Regions from separate parts of the Mycolicibacterium insubricum genome, predicted to be linked through region 2. Evidence: predicted binding sites of a transcription regulator. Region 2 holds the regulator's gene; each other region holds the start of a gene.
What was found. Region 2 encodes LexA, which represses DNA repair genes until DNA is damaged. Its sites were predicted from a motif close to CGAACANNTGTTCG; they were not measured.
Positions count from the first base shown of each region.

Region 1: the regulator LexA is predicted to act here: its motif matches at 3,963-3,976, upstream of G6N16_RS20290 (HNH endonuclease signature motif containing protein).
Region 3: the regulator LexA is predicted to act here: its motif matches at 709-722, upstream of G6N16_RS07300 (HNH endonuclease signature motif containing protein).

Region 1 covers NZ_AP022618.1:4,313,699-4,321,211, forward strand. Annotated here, with positions in the region: gene G6N16_RS20265 (DNA repair helicase XPB) at 1-723, shown strand, start outside; gene G6N16_RS20270 (MspA family porin) at 940-1,587, shown strand; gene G6N16_RS20275 (hypothetical protein) at 1,594-2,148, shown strand; gene G6N16_RS20280 (hypothetical protein) at 2,159-2,758, shown strand; gene G6N16_RS20285 (LLM class F420-dependent oxidoreductase) at 2,770-3,756, opposite strand; gene G6N16_RS20290 (HNH endonuclease signature motif containing protein) at 3,981-5,795, shown strand; gene G6N16_RS20295 (DUF8017 domain-containing protein) at 5,810-6,811, opposite strand; gene G6N16_RS20300 (3-hydroxyacyl-CoA dehydrogenase NAD-binding domain-containing protein) at 6,970-7,513, opposite strand, start outside.
Region 2 covers NZ_AP022618.1:2,309,621-2,317,133, reverse strand. Annotated here, with positions in the region: gene G6N16_RS11090 (MMPL/RND family transporter) at 1-1,831, opposite strand, end outside; gene G6N16_RS11085 (MmpS family transport accessory protein) at 1,828-2,259, opposite strand; gene lexA (transcriptional repressor LexA) at 2,390-3,058, shown strand; gene G6N16_RS11075 (LGFP repeat-containing protein) at 3,153-5,303, opposite strand; gene G6N16_RS11070 (acyl-CoA dehydrogenase family protein) at 5,557-6,717, opposite strand; gene G6N16_RS11065 (TetR/AcrR family transcriptional regulator) at 6,822-7,424, opposite strand; gene G6N16_RS11060 (acyl-CoA dehydrogenase family protein) at 7,421-7,513, opposite strand, start outside.
Region 3 covers NZ_AP022618.1:1,512,621-1,520,133, reverse strand. Annotated here, with positions in the region: gene groL (chaperonin GroEL) at 1-91, opposite strand, end outside; gene groES (co-chaperone GroES) at 189-491, opposite strand; gene G6N16_RS07300 (HNH endonuclease signature motif containing protein) at 767-2,251, shown strand; gene G6N16_RS07295 (nuclear transport factor 2 family protein) at 2,248-2,691, opposite strand; gene tsaD (tRNA (adenosine(37)-N6)-threonylcarbamoyltransferase complex transferase subunit TsaD) at 2,715-3,740, opposite strand; gene rimI (ribosomal protein S18-alanine N-acetyltransferase) at 3,737-4,192, opposite strand; gene tsaB (tRNA (adenosine(37)-N6)-threonylcarbamoyltransferase complex dimerization subunit type 1 TsaB) at 4,189-4,791, opposite strand; gene tsaE (tRNA (adenosine(37)-N6)-threonylcarbamoyltransferase complex ATPase subunit type 1 TsaE) at 4,788-5,258, opposite strand; gene G6N16_RS07270 (alpha/beta fold hydrolase) at 5,251-6,330, opposite strand; gene alr (alanine racemase) at 6,327-7,445, opposite strand.

The DNA of each region.
Region 1 (7,513 bases), 2.0 Mb from region 2:
ATGACCGCCGATCTGCAGTCCCGGCGGCGCCTGGGCCTGACGGCGACGCTGATCCGCGAGGACGGCCGCGAGGGCGACGTGTTCTCGCTGATCGGGCCCAAGCGTTACGACGCGCCGTGGAAGGACATCGAGGCCCAGGGCTGGATCGCGCCGGCCGAGTGCGTCGAGGTGCGGGTCACCATGACCGAGAACGAGCGGATGACCTATGCGACCGCCGAGCCCGAGGAGCGCTACAAACTGTGCGCGACGGCGCACACCAAGATCGCGGTGGTGCGCTCCATCCTGGAGCGGCATCCGGACGAACCGACGCTGGTGATCGGCGCCTACCTGGACCAGCTCGACGAGCTCGGCGCCGAGCTGGATGCGCCGGTGATCCAGGGATCGACCCGAAATGCCGAGCGGGAGAAGCTGTTCGACGCGTTCCGGGCCGGTGAGATCAAGACGCTGGTGGTGTCCAAGGTGGCCAACTTCTCCATCGACCTGCCGGAGGCCTCGGTGGCGGTGCAGGTGTCGGGCACGTTCGGTTCGCGGCAGGAGGAGGCCCAGCGGCTGGGCCGGTTGCTGCGGCCCAAGCACGACGGCGGCGGGGCGATCTTCTACAGCGTGGTCGCCCGGGACTCGCTGGACGCCGAGTACGCCGCGCACCGGCAGCGGTTCCTCGCCGAGCAGGGCTACGGGTACATCATCCGCGACGCCGACGATCTACTGGGGCCGGCCATCTGACGGGACCACCCTCCCGAATCCATCGCACCTTCTGCGCCGCGGAAGTGCGTCCCGGTCCGGGTCTGTCTATGGCGGACAGCCGCCATCGGCGATGGCGGACAGCCTCAATCCTGTGCCGCGTTCAACTTCCGTTCATCCGGATTCGGGATCGCGTTCAGCCCCTCCGAGCTCAATGGGCCGCGCCGATAACGATTTGATTGCAACCCGGAGGTCCCGATGGCCGCACGACTCCCCCGACCCCTGGTGGCGGCCTGCGCCGCGGCCGCCCTGTGCGCCGTGACGCTGGCCCCGGCGCCGGACGCTCGAGCGCAGGATGTGCAGATGGCGCCCACGGCGCTCGACGAGGTGACGCCCGACGGGCTGAACATCCACATCGGGATCAACAACGAGGTGGTCAACGCGGTCCCCAATCTCGCCGAAGCGCAGAACTCCCGGGAGGCGTTCGTGACGCTGGTCGCCTCCACCTCGGTGTCGGACCCGGGCCCAATCCTGGACAGCCTGTTCATCACCGGCTACCAGCTGGGCTGCCAGTCCGACGTGTCCGCCGGCTTGCAGTTCGGCGGCGCGGTCTCCGGCGGTGTCGCCGCCAGCGACACCCTGGGGGCGCTGCCCGGCGGAGCGGTGGGCGGCGGTGCCACCGGCTACGCGCAGACGGTTCTGGAGCCGGGCGTGATCGTCGACCTGCCGATGTCCAACATGACCCTGTCGCCGTCCGGACACGCCACCCTGGCGATCACGAACCTGCACGTCAAGGCCGACGCTTGCGGCGGTGACGTGACTATCCGCTCGTACGCCTACCTGCGGGTGTCGACGGCGAACGCACATTCGTCGTACGCCACCTACGGCGACCCGATCAAGATCTGAGCGGCGATGACACCGCCACCCCGCGGGGCCGTGATCGCCCTGCTGGCCGCCGGACTACTCGTCGTCCCCGCGCCGGCCGCAGCCGCCGACCCGTCGCCCGGGCCGCCCCCGGGTTACGACGGGCTGCCGTATCACAACATGCCAGGCCGGATCGGCCACCAGCCGGGCGCCTACACCTGGGTGCTCGGGTTCTACCTGAGGCCGCGCCGGGTGCTGGACGCCGCCGGCACCTCGGCGATGTCCAACGCGGACCTGGATTCGGCCAGATACGGGCTGCCCAACTCCCGGCTCGGCGTCGAGCCCACCCGGCGGGCCTGGACCGGGAACGCACCCGGGGTCCGCCCCGACAACCCGATGGACGCGGTCGGCTCGCCCGATCCCGCCGGTGGCGTCAAACCGGCGACGACGATGCCCGGCGGCGCACCGGGCGGTCTGGAGGATCCGGCGGGCGCCCCGAAGCAGCCGGCCGTCCGCAGTGAATCGTCGGACCCGACGCCCGGAGGCGGTATTCAGCCCGGTTCCCAGAACACCGGGCCCGAACCCGCCGGTTCGAGGCGATAGGCGCATGGGTATGAGGAAACCGCTGGCGGCCCTGGCCGCGCTGGCCGGGATCGGGATGCTGGCCGCCCCGACAGCCGGCGCCGACCCCACCCCGTCGGTCCCGGGTGACCCGACCGGACCGATCTACAACCCGCCCGGCTACATCGGCTACTACCCGGGCGCCTACGGATTCCAGTCGATCTGGTCGCTGACGCCGCCGTCCCGGTTCGTCGACGGCGGCAACACCGGGGCCCGCTCCAACGCCGATCCCGAGGCCTCAGGCACCGGCATGCCGGGTGATCGGCTCGGTGTGCAGGACAACCGCGCCGTGGTCAAGGGCATCGGGCCGTCGAGCCAGGTGCGCGGGGTGCGCACCGGCAAGGCGGTGCCGTCGTCGGCGCAGGAGGACAACGCCGGCGGCGTGCTGCCCGGCGCCACCGCGGCGACCGGTCAGGCCGACCCGGTGACCGGGCAGCCGCTGGCACTGGAAAACCCCGACCCGGCCGCGCAGGCGGCACCGGGAGCCGCACCGCAGGCTCCGCCGCCGGGCCCGGAGTCGCAGCAGCCGGGTGCCGGGCCGCTGGCCGCACCGGGTGTTTCGGACTGGTGGACCATCCGCGCGCGGCGCTGACCCCCTCCTTCTCAGCTCAGCGCGGGGATGACCGCCCGTTCGAACAGCTCGAGGCCGCGGTGATCGTGCGCGGCGTCGGGGAAGTAGCAGATCAGGTATTCGCAGCCGAGGTCCTTGAGCCGGGCCAGCTGCCCGATGACCTGTTCGGGGGTACCGGTGCCGGGTCCGCGCATGGCGGTGACCATGGACTCGGTCGCCGCGTCACCGACCAACGGGCTGTACACGCCCCGCAGGTGCGCCAACCGGGCGTCAACCTCGGCCTCGGTGTCCGCGATCACCACGTTGATGTTGGCCGACCGCACGACCGCGTCGTAATCGGTGCCGACGTCGTCGCAGTGCCCGGCCAGCACCCGGGACTTGTGCGCGAACTGTTCGGGGTCGCCGGAGAAGTTGGTGTACTGCGCGTATTTGGCGGCGATCTTCAGCGTCACCTTCTCCCCTCCCCCGGCGATCCACAGAGGAATCCCGTTCTCCTGCAGGGGTTTCGGTGCGACAATCGCGCCGTCGACCTGGTAGTGGCGGCCGTCGAAACTGACCCGACCGTCGCGCCAGGCGTCGCGCATGATCTGCACGCCCTCGTCGAGGCGGGCCAGCCGCTCCCGGGCCGGCGGGAACCCGTAACCGTAGGCGCGCCACTCGTGTTCGTACCAGCCGGCGCCGATGCCCATCTGGATGCGTCCGCCGGAGATGATGTCGGCGGTGGCGGCCACTTTGGCCAGGTACACCGGGTTGCGGTAGCTCATCGCCGTGCACATCTGGCCCAGCTTGATCCGGCTGGTGCCGGCCGCGAACGCCGACATCAGCGACCACGCTTCGTGGGTGGCCTCGTCGGTGGGCAGCGGCACGGTGTGGAAGTGGTCGTAGACCCACAGCGAATCCCACGCATCACCGTCGTCGGCGCGCCGGGCCAGCCCGTTCATCACCGCCCACTGCTCGCTCGAGTCGATGCCGACGAGGTCCAGTCGCCAGCCCTGCGGGATGAACATTCCGAAGCGCATGGGCCGACTGTAGCCGCGGCAGCGCGGCTGGAGGCGGGGCCCGGGGACCGGAGATGCTGCCGGGTCGGACTGGGGTGGAGCGGAGCGCGAGTCGCGCGCCGGGTCCTGGCCCGGGGCACCCCTCGAGGCTTGCAGATTTTCTCATAGAATTCTTATTTATCGGGCCCCCGATTTGGGCCCTTCCGATCGATTTCCTGTCGGTGGCCCGAACTAATGTTCTAAGTATGAACAGGAACGCGTACGCCGATCGGGAGGCGATCTTCGCCGCCCTGGCGGACGCCGAAGCCGCCTACCAGAAGCTCGCCAACTGCTCCCTCGACGCGCTGACCTCGGAGGAAGTGCTGGACGTCCTGGAGCGCAGGGAGACGTTGGCCTGGAAGCAGCCGGCCGTGGACCACCGGTTGTTGGCCCGCTTGGCCGCCGACGGCAACCCGGGCAAGCTCGGGGCCGCCACGCTGTCACGGGTCCTGGAGGAGCGGCTGCGGATCTCCCGCGCGGCGGCCAAGCGGCGGTTGGACGACGCCGCCGATCTCGGACCCCGAATGACCCTCGACGGCGCGGCGTTGGAGCCGCTGCTGCCGGCGGTGGCCGCCGCCCAGGCTGAGGGACGGATCAGCCCCGAGCATGTGGCCATCGCCCGCGAGGTCTACGCGCAGATACCGTCCGCGGTGACGGCCAAGTGGCGCGGGTACGCCCAGGTCGAGCTCGCCGAACTGGCCGCCGAACACGGCCCGGCGATGTTCCGGCGGCTGGCGAATCTGCTGCTCACCGTCTTGGACCCCGACGGTGACTTCTCCGACCGACAGCGCCAGAACAAGCGGGGTCTGGTGCTCGGCCCGCAGTGCCGGGACGGCTCCAGCAAGCTGTCCGGAGTCCTCACTCCCGAAGCCCGCGCCACCCTGGAGCCCTTGCTGGCGAAGCTGGCCGCCCCGGGAATGTGCAACCCGGCCGACGAACATCCCTGCGTGTCCGGCACGCCGGGCGAGGACCAGATCCGCAACGACGCCCGGACCTGGAAACAGCGCAACCATGACGCCCTGCTCGCGGTATTGCGCGCGATGCTGGCCTCCGGAGACCTCGGCCAGCACAACGGCCTTCCGGTCACCGTGATCGTCACGACGACGCTCGCCGAAATGGAAGCCGCCGCGCACGCCGGCGCCCAGATCGACGCCGCGGCGGGGCCCGCCCATCGGGATCTACCGACCGGCGGGGACCGGCCGGCGACCGGCCGCCAGGCGCCGCCGGACCCGAGCTCCGGGGCGCTGACCGGTTGGGCGACCACCGCGGGCGGGTCCCGGCTGCCGATGAGCGACGTGATCCGGCTTGGCTCACACGCGGTCCACTACCTGGTGATCTTCGACGGCCGGGGCCGCGCGTTGTGGCTGGGCCGCTCCAAACGAATAGCGTCGGCCGACCAGCGGATCGTGCTGGTGGCCCGGGACCGCGGCTGCACGCGGCCCGGATGCACGGCAAGCGCCTACGACTGCCAGGCCCACCATCTGGGCCGGGGCTGGCGCAATGGCACCGACACCAACATCGATGACCTCGGGCAGGCCTGCGGACCGGACAATGTGATGGCCGACCAGTTCGACTGGACGACCGTGCTCAACGACAACGGCCGCGTGGAATGGCACCCGCCGCCCGCGCTGGACCGCGGCCAGAGCCGGGTCAACGCGTTCAACTTCCCCGAAGACCTGCTGGTGGACCTGCGGCGCCGTCGCGCACGACTGCGCGGCCAGCCCGATCCCGGCCCGGCGCCGCCTCCGTATCCGCCCACGCCGCCCGGCGCCGATCCGCCGGGAACCGCACCGGGTTGGTTGGAGGACGCGGTCGCGTGCGCGGGCTGGATGTCCTACTTCGATGAGACCGATGCCGAACTTGACGAGATCGCTGCGGCCACCGGGTACGACTGCGCCGGGTACCCCTGGGACCCTGACTGCAATCCCGACTGCCACGACGACGGGCGCACCGAAATAACCGACGAGGAGCTGGCCCGCCTCATCGCCCGCGACCCCGAACGCCACCTTGCCGAGCGCTGAGCTGCGGCCCGGGCTCAGGTGGTCCGCAGCGAGGCCACCATTCGGTCGATGACGCCGGCGTCCGGCGCGCCGTCGATGCCCTGCTCCAGGCTGATCACGAACAACACCGTGCCGTCCTGGCCGGGAACGGTGGTGGCGACCATGCTGTGCAGCGCGGACGGGCCGGTGCACGCGTCGGCCTTGATTCCGGTGACCGTCGCAATCACCTGAACCGCGGGGCGGCCCGAGACGGTCAGGCTCTTGGGGGAACTCAGCGACACCGCGGGCACCTGACCGTCCTCGGAGGTGTAGATGTCGGCCACCTTCGTCGCCTCGGCGTTGACGGACTGGTTGATGTCGGAGATGTCGGAGGATCCGGGCACCCCGGAGACGGCCAGCGAGGACTTTGCGCACTTAGGGTTGTCCAGCGAGGCGGCGCCGCTCATCGTTCTGATCGGGCAGTAGCCGAACGGCCCGTCGGGGCACTTCTTCTCCCAGCCGATCAGCGTCCCGCAGCTGCTCACCTCCCAGTTCCCCGGCACGTCGTAGGACAGCCCTCGCTTGGCCTCGACGGTCTGCCAGCCGGTCGGGGTGTTCGGGGCCGCCTTGCCGAGGCAGGCGTTGGAACCGCGTGGCGGGACCGACACCGAGGTCGACGGGAATAGCGGCTCGCTGGTCGTCGCCTGCGGGGTGGAGCTCACCCCGGCCCCGGTGGTGGACGCCACGGCCCCGGTGGTTTCGGAGTTCGTGCCACCGAGCCCCCACAGCAGGGCCCCGGTGGCGACCAGTACCACCACCACCGCCAGCGCGGTCAGCGCGATGACCCGCCATTTGCGCGACGGCGGCTCCGGGGCGCCGGCGCCGCCCAGCGACGGCGCCTCGCCGTACCACTGCTGATAGGACTGCAGCCCCGGCTGCGCCCAGGGCTGAGCATCGGGCTGGGCCCAGGACTGCTGCGGATCGGGCTGGGCCCAGGACGGGCCGTCGGGCCGTTGCCAGGGTGACCCACCGCCCTGCGGCATGCCGGGATAGCTCATACCGGCCAACCTAACAGCGCCGACGACGGCCTTCGCGCACCAAATCCGCGAACCAGATCGGTGCACCAGATCGGTGCACAGCCACGCCCGGCGAAACTCCCCGGAACGCGAAATTCCCCCGAACGCCTCGGGCGTTCGGGGGAATTCGTGTCAGTGCGTCAGAGCAGCGAGGCCGGCGGGTTGAACCGGTCGCCATAGCGGGCGGCCAGCTCCTTGGCCCGGGCGACGAACGCCTCCCGGCCCACACCGAGGGGTCCCTCGTAGCCCACGATGAACTGCGCCGAACCACCCGTGTAGGGCGGGTAGCCGATGCCCATGATGGACCCGATGTTGGCGTCGGCGGTGGACGTCAGCACCCCCTCGTCGAGGCACTTCTGGGTCTCGATCGCCTCGGCGAACAGCATCCGGTCGATCATGTCCTGCAGCGGGATCTGGGTCGACCCGGACTTGAAGGTCTCCGCCAGGCCCGGCCACAGGCCAACCCGCTTCCCGTCGGCGTAGTCGTAGAAGCCAGCACCCTTCAACCGGCCGCCCCGGCCGAGCTCCAGCATCTTCTCGACAACGATCTCGCCCGGGTGCGGCGTGTAGCTGCCGCCCTCGGCCTCGACGCCCTCCTTGGTGGCCACCGCGATCTTGTGCATGAGCTCCAGGTTCAGCTCATCGGACAGCTGCAGCGGCGCCGCCGGGTAACCGGCCTGCAGA
Region 2 (7,513 bases):
TGTTGCCCAGCATCGAGGTGGTGTTCTCACTGAACTTGTCGACGCCGTCGAGTGCGTCGAAGACCGACCGGATCGCCGCGCACACCGGGATGTTCAGACAGTTCTGCTCGAAGTAGAAGTAGTTGCGGATGGGCCGGACGGTGTCGTCGAAATCGGCGATGTTGTCCCGCATGTCGGCCAGGTTGACCGTCATGGCGGCCATGTCGTCGGTCATGTTCGACGTGGTGGCGTTCATCTTCGTCATCAGTGCCTGCATGCGTTCCATCGGGGCGACCACCGCGCCGAGATCGTCGGCCATCTTCTTCATGTCGGTCATCCGGTCGCGCATGAACTGCAGGTTCTCGGTGATCGGCAGCGACTGCATGCTGATCTGAAACGGGATCGAGCTGTGCTCGATCGGGCCGCCGAGCGGCCGGGTGATGCCCTGGACGCGGGCCACCCCCGGGGTGCGGAAGACGGCCTTGGCGATCCGGTCCAGCACGATCATGTCGGCCGGGTTGCGCATGTCGTGGTCGGTTTCCACCATCAGGATGTCGGGATTCATGGTGGCGGCGCTGAAATGCCGTTCCGCCGCGGTGTATCCGACGTTGGACGGCAGATCCTGTGGGATGTAGTAGCGGTCGTTGAAGCTGATCTTCATGGTCGGCAGGATGATCAGGCCGACGAGTGCGATCAGGATGCTGGCCACGGTCACCGGCAGCGGCCAACGGACCGCTGCGGTGCCGATCCGCCGCCAGCCGCGGGTCTTGATCGCCCGTTTCGGTTCCAGCAGGCCGAATCTGGTGGCCACCGCGACGATGGCCGGTGAAGCGGTCAGCGCGGCCGCGATCACCACCAGCAGACCCAGCGCCGACGGGATGCCGAGGGTCTTGAAGTAGTCCAGCCGGGCGAAGTGCAGACAGAACGTCGCGCCGGCGATGGTGAGCCCGGAGCCCAGCACGACGTGATAGGTGCCGGTGAACATGGTGTAGTACGCGGTTTCCGGGTCCTCGCCGTTCTGCCTGGCCTCCTGGTACCGGCCGATCAGGAAGATCCCGTAGTCGGTGCTCAAGGCGATGGCCAGCGACGACAGCAGGGCGACGACGAACGTGGAGAATCCCAGCAGGTGGTGGTCGCCGAGCAGGGCGACGACCCCGCGCGCGGTGCCCATCGACACACCGACCATGGCCAGGATGAGCAACACCGTGGACACGCTGCGGTAGACCACCGCCAGCATCAGGATGATGACGAGGCCGGTGACGCCCATCATCATGAGCATGGATTTGTCGGCGGCCTCGTTCATGTCCGCGATCAGTGCCGCGGGCCCGGTGACATAGGCCCGGATGCCGTCCGGCGGCGGGTTCTGTTCGACGATGTGCCGGACCGCGTCGACCGACGCGATCCCCTCGGTGCTGCCCTGATTGCCGGCAACGTTGATCTGCACGTACGCGGCGTGGCCGTCGCTGCTCTGGTTGCCGGCGGCGGTGATCAGGTCGCCCCAGAGGTTCTGCACGTGCTGGACGTGGTCGGTGTCCGCCTCCAGTGCGGTGACCAGGCCGTCGTAGTAGCGGTGTGCCGCGGCGCCGAGCGGCTCGTCGCCCTCCAGGACCACCATCACCATGCTGTCGGAGTCGGACTCCTCGAACTTGGCGCCGATGCGCTTGGCGGCGATGACCGACGGCGCGTCGGCCGGCGACATCGACACCGCGTGGTCGCGGGCGACCGACTCGATCGGCGGGACCAGCAGGTTGACCGCGGCCGTCAGCGCGACCCAGATCACGATGATCGGGACGGCGAAGGCCCGGACGAATCGCGGGAACGCGGGGCGCGGACTACCGCCTGCGCTGCTCATGCTGCCTTCACCAGGCAGAACGCCTGCGCCGAGGAGCCCGAGGCCTGCTGCTCGTCCTTGACGGCGCCGTTGACGGTGATCCGGCAGCCGAGGGTGTCGCTGTCGCCCTGGGCGACCAGATTGGCGACGACGGCGGGAATGGTGGTGGAGAAGCTGTGTGTCCACGGCAGGCCGGTGAAGACGGCCTCCTGCGGCTTGGCCTCGGCGTTGAGGAAACTCACCTTGCCGCTGGCCGTCGCCGGCCCGAACAGCTCGTAGGTGACCTGCTTGGGATTGAACGGCACGATCGTCTCCGGTCGATGGTCGGACGCGGCGAAAATCTCGTCGGAACCGAACTTCGCGCGCAACTGGATCACGCCCGCCGCACCGAGGGCGACGGCGATCAGCACGACGATCGCCACCCAGCTCCTTTTCAGCAGCGCCAACATCGCGGTCTCCTCAGTCTCGGCTCGACGATCCTTCCATAAATACCATACGGGGTATGGTATTAGCCAAGGCGGAGACACGCGCTCGAACAGATGTTTGATAAATGTGCGAGGGCGGACTATATTCGCCTACATGGTCGATAGCACTGAAACCGGGGCCGGCGCGGACCTCACCAAGCGGCAGGGCGCCATCCTGACGGTCATCCGCGAATCAGTGGCCACTCGGGGCTACCCGCCGAGCATCCGTGAGATCGGCGACGCCGTCGGGCTCACCTCCACCTCGTCGGTGGCCCATCAGCTGCGCGCCCTGGAACGCAAGGGCTATCTGCACCGCGATGCCAACCGGCCGCGCGCGGTCACCATCGAGTCGGCCGACTCCGGCCCGAACGCCGCGACCACCGAGGTCGCCGGTTCCGATGCGCTACCCGTTCCCACCTACGTCCCGGTGCTCGGCCGGATCGCGGCCGGCGGACCGATCCTGGCCGAAGAGGCCGTCGAGGAGGTCTTCCCGCTGCCGCGGGAACTCGTCGGCGAGGGAACCCTATTCCTGCTGAAGGTGGTCGGCGAATCGATGATCGACGCGGCGATCTGCGACGGCGACTGGGTCGTGGTGCGTCAGCAGAACGTCGCCGACAACGGCGATATCGTCGCCGCGATGCTCGACGGCGAGGCGACGGTCAAGACCTTCAAACGCACCGCCGGCCAGGTGTGGCTGATGCCGCACAACCCGGCTTTCGACCCGATCCCGGGCAACGACGCCGTCATCCTCGGCAAGGTCGTGACGGTAATCCGCCGGATCTAGGCACCCCAACCCAGCCGGGCCGTTGGCCCCGCGGAAAAAGGGGTGACGGTAATCCGCCGGATCTAGGCACCCCAACCCAGCCGGGCCGACTGCGTCAGTCGGCCCGGTGGAAACCGTTGGCCTGTGCGTGCTCCTCGTCGGCGAACCAGATGTCGGCGACGGTCTCCTCGTAGTACGCGCCGCCGGGCAAGTGGTAGTTGCCCGAGCGCATGCACGCCTTTATCGGGAACCCCGGAGGTGCCTGGTTCGGGTCGTCCAGCGGAAGATGGATCGCCGGATAGGCCGAATCGCCATGCGCAGCGGGCTCGGGCGCTTCCTCGACGGGTTCGGCAACCCGTTCCGGCGCCGCCGGTTCGGCGGCGTAGGCCGCGGGACCGGACGAGTAGTCGGCGCCGGGCGCGGGCTCACGGTAGCCCGACGAGTAGTCCTCGAACTGGCCGTACTTGTCGCCCCAGTCCGGCAGCGGCGGGAGCAGCGACGAAGATGCCGACTCGGCTACCGCGTGCCGTCCCGAGGGCGTCTCGTCGACGACGATGTCCTCGCTGAATCCGTAGCGCGTCGGCGCGGTGTCGACGGCGTCCTGGTCGTCGACGTCCTCCCCCCGCCGGGCGTGGGAGCCCTGGTGGGTGAACAGTTCGTCGTGGATGACCACCTCGGTGGTACCGGAGTTCTCGTCCTCCCAACTCGGTGCCGGTGCGCCCAGGTCGTCCTCACGCCAGCCGGAGTGCGAGTCGTATCCGGGTTCGTCGTAGTGACCGTCCTGGTCGTCCGTGCGATAGCCGGCCTCGTGGTACTCCGGCTCGTCGTAGTCGTAGGCATCGGGGCGGTCGTAGTCACCCTGGCGGTCGTAGTCCTGACCGCGACCGTAGCCCTGGCGCAGGTACTCGGCGTCCGCGTCGTCACCGGCAACCACCGCCGGCGCCTTCTTGCGACGACGGGCGGCCTGCCAGACCAGCAGCAGGATCAGCACCAGCGCGGCCGCCGGCAGCAGCCACCACAGCCAGGACCAACCGGCCCCGGTGCCCTTCTTGGCGGCGACGCTCGGCGGCGCGGGGGTGGTCGGCAGCGCCGTGTTGGCGACCTCGACCCCTTCCAGCTGGCCCGCGAGCGCATCCGGGGTGACGCTGAACTTGCGGTCCGTCGCGTTGAAGGTGAGCTCACCGCCGCTGAACTTCTGGGTCATCACGTCGCGGTCGATATCGTGCTCGGCGACGGGGACCCCGAGCGGGCCGGTGGCCCCGCCCAGCTTGTCCCAGGCCGCCTTCACCGGGCCGTTGACGACGATGGCGCCGTGGTCGGGGGTGGCGAAGATGACCGGGTGTTCGGCCGCGGCGAAGCTGGCCTGGGTGCCGTCGGGCACGCCGCCGTCGACCACGCCGCTGGTCGGGAAACCGAGTTCACCGGTGGGGCCGCCGGCCGATTCGTAGCGCTCCAGGATCGGCCCGGTCAGGGCGTGGGCGCCGGTGTCGGCGGTGTAGAAGATCTTGCCGCCGGCGAAGTTCTGCACGGTCCCGGCGTCGCCGACGGCGGCCGGGTCTCCCTCGCGGGCTCCGAGCGGTCCGCCCTTGCCGCCGGCGATCCGCCACGCGGTGTTGATGGCGGAGCTCGCGTCACCGGGGATCGGCAGACCGGCCAGTTCGCCGAGGTGATCGGCGGGTTCGGTGAATGCGCCGGTCGCGGTGTCGTAGGCGATGGTGCCGCCGCTGAACGACTGGGTGATGACCGAACCGTTGTAGCTTTCGTCGGCCGTCGGGACGCCCATGACCCCCGCGGATCCGCCGAGGTGGTCCCAGGCGGCGTTGATGGCGCCGCGCACCACCCAGGCGTCGGTGTCCGGGGTCCAGAACATCACCGGGTGATCGGCGGCGGAGAACTCACTGCTGCGGCTGTCCGCGCTGACGCGGCCGACGCCCTCGTCGACCGTCGGGAAGCCCAGGTCGCTGTCGACCGGGCCGCCGAGCTCGCGGTAGCGGTCCAGGATCCGGCCGTACATGATGTGCGCGCCGGTCTCCGGGGTGAAGTAGATGGCACCGTCGTTGTGGAAGTTCTGCACGAAACCGGATCCGGCGGCGTACACCCCGCCGTCCTTGTCACCCAGGGGTGAGTCGACTCCGCCGGCGGCCTCCCAGGCCGCGGTGATCGCCGCGTCGGCATCGCTTTCCGGGGTCGCGGAGGCCGGCGCGGCCACCAGAAACGCCGCCATGGCAACGACGGCAAACCACGCCGGCACTGCGAGCCTCAGCACGCGGCTGATTGGTTTTCGTTGCCTGGTCATGCACCACTCACCGCTTCCGGGCGATCCACCGTCGTGTTCCTCAACCCCGCGACGATAGCGATTTCCGGAGACTGTTTGTCGTCGTCGACCCGGACATTACCGATCTGAGACCGGAAAGTGCCGCAGCTGCGACCCGTTTCGCATCGGTATTTGCTGGGGATATGCCTGCTCGACGAGACGCGGGCCCCGGCAAACCGCCGGGGCCCGCGTTCACCGATCGGGCTCAGACGCCGAGGCTGCGCCCGATGATTTCCTTCATGATCTCGGTGGTGCCGCCGTAGATGGTCTGCACCCGGGCGTCGAGGTAGGCCCGCGCCACCGAGTATTCCCGCATGTAGCCGTAGCCGCCGTGCAGCTGCAGGCAGCGGTCGATCAGCTTCACCTGGTTCTCGGTGGACCACCACTTGGCCATCGCGGCCTGCTCGACGGTCAGCTTCTCCTCCAGGTGGAGCTTGAGGAATTCGTCGATCACCACGCGCACCGCGGTGGCCTCGGTGGCCAGCTCGGCCAGCAGGAACCGGCTGTTCTGGAAGCTGCCGATCGGCTTGCCGAAGGCTTTGCGGTCCTTGGTGTACTGCAGGGTCTCCTCCAGCACGGCCTCCATCGCGGCGGCGGCGATGACGGCGATCGAGATGCGCTCCTGCGGCAGGTTCTGCACCAGGTAGAGGAAGCCCATGTTCTCCTCGCCGAGCAGGTTCTCGGCGGGCACCCGGACGTTGGTGAAGGACAGTTCGGCGGTGTCCTGGGCGTCCAGACCCATCTTGTCGAGGTGACGGCCACGCTCGAAGCCCTCCATGCCGCGCTCGACGACGAACAGCGAGAAGCCCATCGCACCCTTTTCCGGGTCGGTCTGCGCGGCCACGATCACCAGGTCGGAGAGGATCCCGTTGGTGATGAACGTCTTGGAGCCGTTGAGGATGTAGTGGTCGCCGTCGCGGACCGCACGGGTCTTGATGCCCTGCAGATCCGAGCCGGTGCCGGGCTCGGTCATCGCGATGGCGGTGATGATCTCGCCGGTGCAGAAGCCCGGCAGCCAACGCTGCTTCTGCTCCTCGGTGGCCAGCCGCAGCAGGTAGGGCAGCACGACGTCGTTGTGCAGCATGAAGCCGAGGCCGCTGTAGCGGCCGGCGACGGTCTCTTCGCCCATCACGACGTTGTAGCGGAAGTCGCCGTTGCCGCCGCCGCCGTACTCCTCGGGCACCGCCATGCCCAGGAAGCCCTGTTTGCCGGCCTCGATCCAGACGTTGCGGTCGACGATCTTGTTCTTCTCCCACTCGTCGTGGAACGGCGCGACGTGCTTGTCCAGGAACCCGCGGAACGATTCGCGGAACAGCTCGTGCTCCGGCTCGAACAGCGTGCGGTCGTACTTGATGACATTGCCCATGGATTGCCTCCGGGAAGTGGGTCCGAAATATTGGCGCCGAATTTACCCCAACCGTCCGGTTGGTTGACCGACGGGTTGTGACGCAGCCCTCGTCCGGGCGGGCGTTACGAAGTGCTGCCGGCCAGTTGCGGCGCCACCAGATCGATGAACGCGTCGGCGACCCGGTAGGCATCAGCCATCGGGTAGCCACGCAGCAGTGCGGCCGACAGCATGGTGTTGACGATCCCCCACAGCATGATGGCGGCGTCGGCGGCGCCCTGCGGTCCGAGCGCGGCGAAGTCCGCGGCCAGGGTGTCGCAGGCGATGTCGGCGAACGCGGCCATCAGCTGCGCGGCGTTGTGGTCGGTGCTGTTCTGCAGCAGCATGCACACCTTGAAGAACGCCGGGCGTCGCTCAAAGCTGGCGATGATGCCGCGAACCTTGTCGCGCACCCGCTGCTCGGCGTCGCCGGTCGGCTCGGGGGCGGTCAGCACCGGTTTGGCCCACGCGGTGAGCACCGCGGCGTAAACATGCTCCTTGGAGCTGAAGTACCGGTACAGGGTGCCCAGTGCGACGTCGGCGCGGTCGGCGACGTCACGCATCTGGATCTGGTCGTAGTCGTGCTCTTTGAGCGCCGCCATCGCGGCGGCGACGATCTGGTCCCGGCGGGCCCTCTTGTAGCCGGGCAGACCGTCGTGCGGGTCGACCGTCGGCGGAGGTGCGTTCATGACCGCGGCAGGCCGAGAATCATCGTGGCGATGATGTTCAGCTGGATCTCCATGGTGCCGCCGCCGATCAACTCGGCCGGCAACTGGAA
Region 3 (7,513 bases), 800 kb from region 2:
CCAGGGTGACCTTGACCGCGTCGGCCAGCTTGTCGACACCGGCCTCCATCGCGCGGCGGGCGGTCTCGTTGAATTCAATTTGCTTGCTCATCAGAGTCTTTCGCTAGATAGCGGACTTCGCTGGGTACGCGACCGCCCCGGAGATGGCCCGCATCCACGAGCGATCTCCGGGGCGGAACACGATCTGTCTACTTGGAGACGACGGCCAGCACGTCGCGGGCCGACAGGATCAGGTACTCCTGGCCGTTGTACTTGATCTCGGTGCCGCCGTACTTGCTGTAGATGACGACGTCGCCCTCCGACACGTCCAGCGGAATCCGCTCGTCGCCGTCCTCGTTCCAGCGGCCGGGGCCAACTGCGACGACGGTGCCTTCCTGCGGCTTCTCCTTGGCGGTGTCGGGAATGACCAGACCGGACGCGGTCGTGGTCTCGGCCTCGTTGGCCTGCACGAGGATCTTGTCCTCCAGCGGCTTGATGTTCACGCTCGCCACGATGTGGAGCCCCTTCACTTCTGAGGTTGGAGGCCCGGGCCGCGGCCCGAACCGTTGTTACCAGGTATCGGCAGTTGGCCGAACCCCTCGCGCCGTCGTCGCGGGTGCCGACACAGGAGACGTCCGCCTGCCAGCTAGCACTCTATACACGGGAGTGCTAGCACTCAAGGGCGGAGGGCTGCAATTTCGCTGCCAGCCGATCCGAATGGTTCTTTATCGAACAATTTTTCGCCCATTTGTGGTATAGATCATATTTTGGGCGTAATATTGACAGTATGTTCGAAGTGGTGGTATCCGATCCGGCCGAGCTCCGCGGCCTGGACGACGCCGCCCTGATCGACGCGATGACCGCCGCGAACCGAGCCGCCAACGCCGTCGAGGCCCGCAAGCTCGCCATCATCGCCGAGTTCACCCACCGGCGCTGCGACGAGGAGGAGCATCCCGAATGGGGATGTGACGACTGGGATGCCGCAGCCGCGGAGATCTCGTGCGCCCTGACCGTCGGCCACGGCCGGGCGATGCGCCAGATGCGGATCGGGCTGGCCATGGCCGACAGGCTTCCGAAGGTGGGTGCCGCCTTCCTGGCCGGGGCCTTCGACGTCACCGCCGCGGCCACGCTCGCCGAGCGCACCTCTCTGGTGACCGACGCCGACGCGCTGCGCAGCATCGATGCCCGGCTGGCCGCGGCCGCCCTCGGATTCCCGGCGCTGTCCAAGATGAAGCTGGAGAGGGCGATCGATGCGGCGGTCGCCGAACTCGATCCCGACGCCGTACACCGGGCCCAAGGCAGCTATGAGGGCCGGGAGATCAATATCGGCGATCCCCGCAACGACGAGAACGGGCTGGCCACCGTGTGGGGGCGGCTGACCGCTACCGATGCCGTGCTGTTCGACGCCGCACTGAACAACCTGGCTCGCACCGTGTGCGACGACGACCCCCGCACCCTGAGGCAGCGCCGCGCCGACGCCGTCGGTGCACTGAGTGCCCGCGCCGATCGCCTGACCTGTCGCTGCGATGACCCGAAGTGCCCGGCCAAGACCGGCAAGATTCCCGCGGCCACCATCCACGTTCACGTCGTCGCCCAGACCGTGGCGTCCCGCAAGGCCGCGATCATGCTGGATCGCCCCGGAACCGTCCTGCCGCCGACCGTTCTCGACGAGGTGATCGCCAACGGGGCCCGGGTCCAGGACCTCCCCAAGCCCAAGGACGAACCGGAACCCCGGTACCGGCCTTCGGCCGGCCTGGCGGATTTCATCCGCAGTCGGGACATGACCTGCCGGCACCCCGGCTGCGACCGCCCGGCCTATCAATGCGACCTCGACCATGTCGACGCCCGCTCCGACGGGGGAGCCACCCACCCGGCGAATCTCGGCCCGCGATGCCGTCGGCATCATCTCGTGAAAACTTTCTGGCACGGCTGGACCAACCATCAGGAGCCCGACGGCACCTTGACCATCACCACCCCCACCGGTCACAGCTACACCACCAAGCCGCTCAGTGCCCTGCTGTTCCCGGACTGGGACACGAGCACCGGACCCGCCCCGCCACCGCGGCGCCGGCGCAAGTCGCCGAGCCCGGATGCGGGCGTGATGATGCCGGTGCGCAAGACCACGCGGCGCAAGGCCCGCGCGCGGCGGATCAAGCAGGAACGGGAGTCCAACGCGCTGGCCCGGGCATTGGAACACGCGCGAGTGGGTGCGGCGGTCGCCGAGGCCGACCGGACTCCCCCGCCCGGCTACGACGAGCCCCCGCCGTTCTAAAGGTCCAGCCCTTCCAGCCCCAGCAGATGCTGGGACACGTCACCGACCATCTCGACGTCGACCAGCCGTTCGGTGAAGTACCAGCCGGCGTCGTCGCGGGCGAAGGAGTCCCGGTACCGGCCGACGACGATCGGCTGCAGCGCCAAGGTATCGGTGCGCTGCACCACGACGAAGGTCGAACGGGCGGTGGCGGTGTCGCCGTCGACATCCACGATCGGGTTGAGCACCAGGTGCCGGGTCCGAGGTGTATTTCTGGCATCCGGGTAGCGGCGGGTGGTCGCGGCGAACAGCCCGGCGATCGCCGCGGGGCCCGCCACGCCCATGAAGTTGCCCCGCCCGAGCAGGACCCCCACCCCGTCGAAGTCCCCGGCGTCGATGAGTTCCGCGTACCGGTACAGCAATTCGGTGACGGCCAACTTGTCGGCGAGATGCTCGGTCATGGAAGCTCCCTCGTTGCAGCTGCTCAGTACAGCTGGCTGATGGTGATCGGCATACCGGGATCGCTGGCCACCTCCAGTGCCGACGGCACGGCCCCGGCGGCCAGCAGATGCGCGGCGAAGGCGGCGATCATCCCGCCGTTGTCGGTGCACAGCCGCGGCGGAGGTACCCGCAGCGTTAAACCGGCTGCCGCGCAACGCTCCTCGGCCAACTCTCGCAGCCGGGAGTTGGCGGCGACCCCGCCGCCGATGAGCAGCGTTGAGACGCCGACGTCGGTGGTCGCGCGGACGGCCTTGCGGGTCAGCACGTCCGCGACGGCCTCCTGGAAGCCCGCGGCGACGTCGGCCGGCGACGCATTCGGGTGGGCCTCCAGGTGCCGGGCGACGGCCGTCTTGAGGCCGGAGAAGCTGAACGCGTACGGATCGTCGCGGGGACCGGTCATCCCGCGCGGGAACACGATCGCCTCCGGGTCACCGGTGCGGGCGAGATCGTCGAGAACCCGCCCGCCCGGGTAGCCCAGCCCCAGCAGGCGAGCCACCTTGTCGTAGGCCTCTCCCGCGGCGTCGTCGAGGGTGCTGCCGAGTTCCACGATGGGTTCGCCCAGCGACCGGATGTGCAGCAGGTGGGTGTGCCCGCCGGACACCAACAGCGCCACAGACTCCGGCAGCGGTCCGTGCACATAGCTGTCGGCAGCCAGGTGGCCGCCGAGGTGGTTGACCCCGTAGAGCGGCACTCCCCAGGCCGCCGCATAGGCCTTGGCGGCCGCGACCCCAACCAGCAGAGCGCCGGCCAGGCCGGGTCCGATGGTCACGGCGACGGCGTCGGGGCGGGTGACCCCCGCGGTGTCCATCGCCCGGCGCATGGTCGGGCCGAGGGCCTCCAGATGCGCGCGAGAAGCGACCTCGGGCACCACCCCGCCGTAGCGGGTGTGTTCGGCGACGCTGGAGGCCACCTCGTCGGCCAGCAGGGCGACGGTGCCGTCCTCGTGCAGTTCGGCGATACCGACTCCGGTTTCGTCGCAGGAGGTTTCGATGGCCAGCACGATGGTCACGGGCACTCCTTGCGCATGGTGTAGGCGTCGGCCCGGCTCACCGGGTAGTAGCGCTTGCGCAGCCCGACGTTCTCGAAGCCGGCCCGCTGATACAGCGCGATCGCCGCGTCGTTGTCGGTGCGCACCTCCAGGAACACCGGCCCGTCGGCGGCGAATGCCAGCAGCTCGTCCAGCAGCCGGCGCCCGATACCGGCGCCCTGGTAGTCCGGGTCGACGCCGATGGTGTGCACCTCGTACTCGTACGGCGGTCGCGCCCCCAACCGCGCCGCGCCCGCGTAGCCGACCAACGTGCCGTCGGCTCGGGCGGCCACGTAATGGGTGTGTGGGGAGTGCAATTCGGCGACGAACGCCCGCGCCGGCCACGGGTCGTCGCCGGGGAACAGCAGCGCCTCCAGGTCGCCGCAGCGCGGCGCGTCCTCGACTCTCAGCGCGTCCAGCACGACGTCGGTCACGCCAGACCCCGTTCGGCCAGCGTGCGGGCGTCCGGTCGGCGCAGGTACAGCGGAACCAGCGGCTCGGGATCGGCGCCGAAATCAGCGACGGCGGCCACCAGCCGCAGCGACGACGGGTAGCGCGGGCCAGCGGCCAGCGCCTCCGCCGCTGCGGGCACGTCGGCCGGCGCGGCGACCGCCGGTCCTTCGACCCGCACGCCGTCGCGGTAGCGGGCCCAGTACACCTCGCGGCGACGGGCGTCGGTGACCACCAGCTCATCACCACCGGCGGCGCCGTCGGCCGCGATCGCGTCGAGGGTGCATACCGGGTGCACCGGCACGTCGAGGGCGTGTCCGAGCGCGGCGGCCGTCGCCATGCCGACCCGCAGGCCGGTGAACGGGCCGGGGCCGCAGCCCACCGCCACGGCGTCGATATCGGTCATCGATAGTCCACAGTCATCCAGTGCCGCAACGATGTTGGGCGTCAACCGCTCGGCGTGCGCGCGCGGGTCGACGGTGATCCGCTCGGCCAGCAGCTCGGCGCCGTCGGGCCCCACGCGCACCAGGCCGGCAGTGACGGCCGCGGTGGCGGTGTCCAGCGCCAGCACCACCCGGGTCACGACTCGCTCCCCCAATTCCACTGCGCGGTACGCACATCGGTGCCCGCGGCGCGCTCCAGCCGGACGTCCAGGTGGTTCTCGGAGAGCCGCTCGGCCAGCCCCTCGCCCCACTCCACCACCACGACGGCGTCGTCGAGTTCGGTGTCCAGATCCAGCGAATCCAGTTCGCCGAGCAGGTCGGTACCGGTGTCCAGCAGTCGGTAGACGTCGACGTGCACCAGGTCCGGTGTGCCCGGGCGGCGTGCGCGGTGCAGCCGGGCCAGCACATAGGTGGGTGAGGTGATCGGACCCTCGACGTCCATGGCCCGGGCAATGCCCTTGGTGAGCATGGTCTTTCCGGCGCCCAGGGGCCCGGCCAGCACGACGACGTCGCCGGCGCGCAGGCCCGCACCGATCCGCTCGCCCAGTGCCCGGGTGTCCTCGGCGGTCGGCAGCGACGCCGACCCCGCCGCAATGCGCTCAGCCACGGACCCGCACCCGCAGCAGCCGCCGGGTCAGCGCCACCAGCTTGTTCGGGGTGGCGCGAGTCACCAGTTCTTCCAGCGCCTCGTTGATGATCTCGGGTTGCTCCAGCTGCACCAGGTGCCCGGCGCCTTCGACCAGCAGCAGCTCCGATTTGGGCAGTACCGCGGCCATTTCGGTGGAGTGCTCGGGCGTGGTGAGTACGTCGGCGGTGCCGCAGGCGATCAGCACCTCAATGCGTGCCAGCGCCACCAGGCCGTCGGTCTCATTGTGCACTCCGAGGGCGTGCAGGAAACCGACCATGGTCGGTACCGGGGTGCGGTGGATCATCGTCTCGGCGTAGCGGGCCACCGTGGGGCTGACGTCGTCGCTGCCGAACGAGGCGGCCTGCATGACCGGGGCGAGCAGTGAGCGGATCAGCCCGCGGCCGCCACTGATCACCCCGGGTGCGTAGCGGGCGGTGAACCGGGCCGCCTCCAGCGCGGGGTTGGCCAGCACCTCGCCCAACGGGGACCGGGAAAGTCCCTCGGCCGCAGAGGAAATGATCGCCGCGCCGACGATGTGGCTGCCGTAGCGGGACGGGAACTGGCGGGCATGCGACAGCACCGTCATGCCGCCCATGGAGTGTCCGACGAGGACCACCGAGCCGCGGGTGGCGAGCATCGCGATGATCTCCTCGAGATCGCGGCCGAGTCGTTCGATGGTGTAGCTCGACGGTTGCCCGGCGCCGGAGCGGCCGTGTCCGCGCTGGTCGTAGAACACCATGCGGACCTGATCGCCCCACATCTCGGTCATGTCGCGGCGCTGGAAGTGGAAGGCCCGCATGCTCATACAGAAACCGTGCGCGAAGACGACGGTGACGGCGGCGTCCACCGGTCCGACCTCGCGGACCTGCAGGTCGACCCCGTCGCTGGTGGTGACCACGCAGCTGCGATCGGCCTCGAAGACGCCGAAATCCTCGTCGCGGTACGGGTCCTCGCGGCGGCGCAGCACCGAACGTGCGGTGGACACCCCGGCGACGGTGCCCACCGCGCCGATTCCGGCCGCCCCGGCCAGCCAGCGGCGGCGCTTGTTCATCTCCCACCTCGATAGATCCGGTTGACCCGGCCGCGGGGGCTGGTCACCACTTCGTAGTCGATGGTGCCGATCAGCGCGGCGACCTCGGTGGCGGTCGCCTCGCCGCCGGTTCCGGGGCCGAAGAGTACCGCCGCGTCGCCTTCGGCGACACCGCCCGGGTCCGGGCCGAGGTCGACGACGAACTGGTCCATGCAGATCCGGCCGACGTTCGGGAAGCGGCGGCCGTTGATGGCGACCTGCAGCCGGCCGCTGAGCGCGCGGAACACGCCGTCGGCGTAGCCCAGCGGGATCAGGGCGACGGTGGTGTCGCGTTCGGCGATCCAGGTGTGACCGTAGGAGACGCCGGCACCGGCGGTGATCTTCTTCACCATCGATACCGGGGCGGACAGCGTCATCGCCGGGGTCAGCGCCGCGTCGCTGTGCGCGGGCACCGGGTTGAAGCCGTACACGGAGATACCGGTGCGGACCATGTCGAACCCCAGATCGGGGCGGGCCAGGGTGGCCGGCGAGTTCGACAGGTGGGCAACCTCGAACGCCACGCCGGCGTCGGCGGCGGCCGCCCGCAGCGCCACGAACAGCTCGGCCTGACGGTCGTTGGCCGGGTTGTCGGGGTCATCGGCGCAGGCCAGGTGCGACATCAGGCCGCGCACCCGGACGGCGCCGGAGGCGACGGCGCGGCCCAGCGCGTCGATCAGCGCGGGGAAATCCGCGGCGCTCACCCCGGAGCGGCTCAGCCCGGTGTCCACCTTGACGGTGACGACGGCCGTCGTCCCGGTGGTTTCCGCTGCGGTGACGACGTCGTCGAGCTGGCGCAACGACGTCACCCCGAGTTGCACCCCGGCGGTCAGCGCCGGGGCGAAATCGGTGCCGGGCGGGTGCAACCAGGCCAGCAGCGGCGCGGTGATACCGGCCGCGCGCAACTCCAGAGCCTCCCCGACCGTGGCGACACCCAATTCGGCGGCGCCGCCGGCCAACGCGGCGGTGGCCGCCTCGGCGGCGCCGTGCCCGTAACCGTCGGCCTTGACCACCGCCATGACCTGTGCCGATCCGGCTTTTTCGCACAGCACGGCGACGTTGGCGCAGATGGCGTCGAGGTCGACAAGGGCGGTCGGCACGGCCGACCGTAACGCGAGGGGCCCGGGACGGGCGGGTTCAGTAATCACCGCCCGCCATTGTCCCAGGC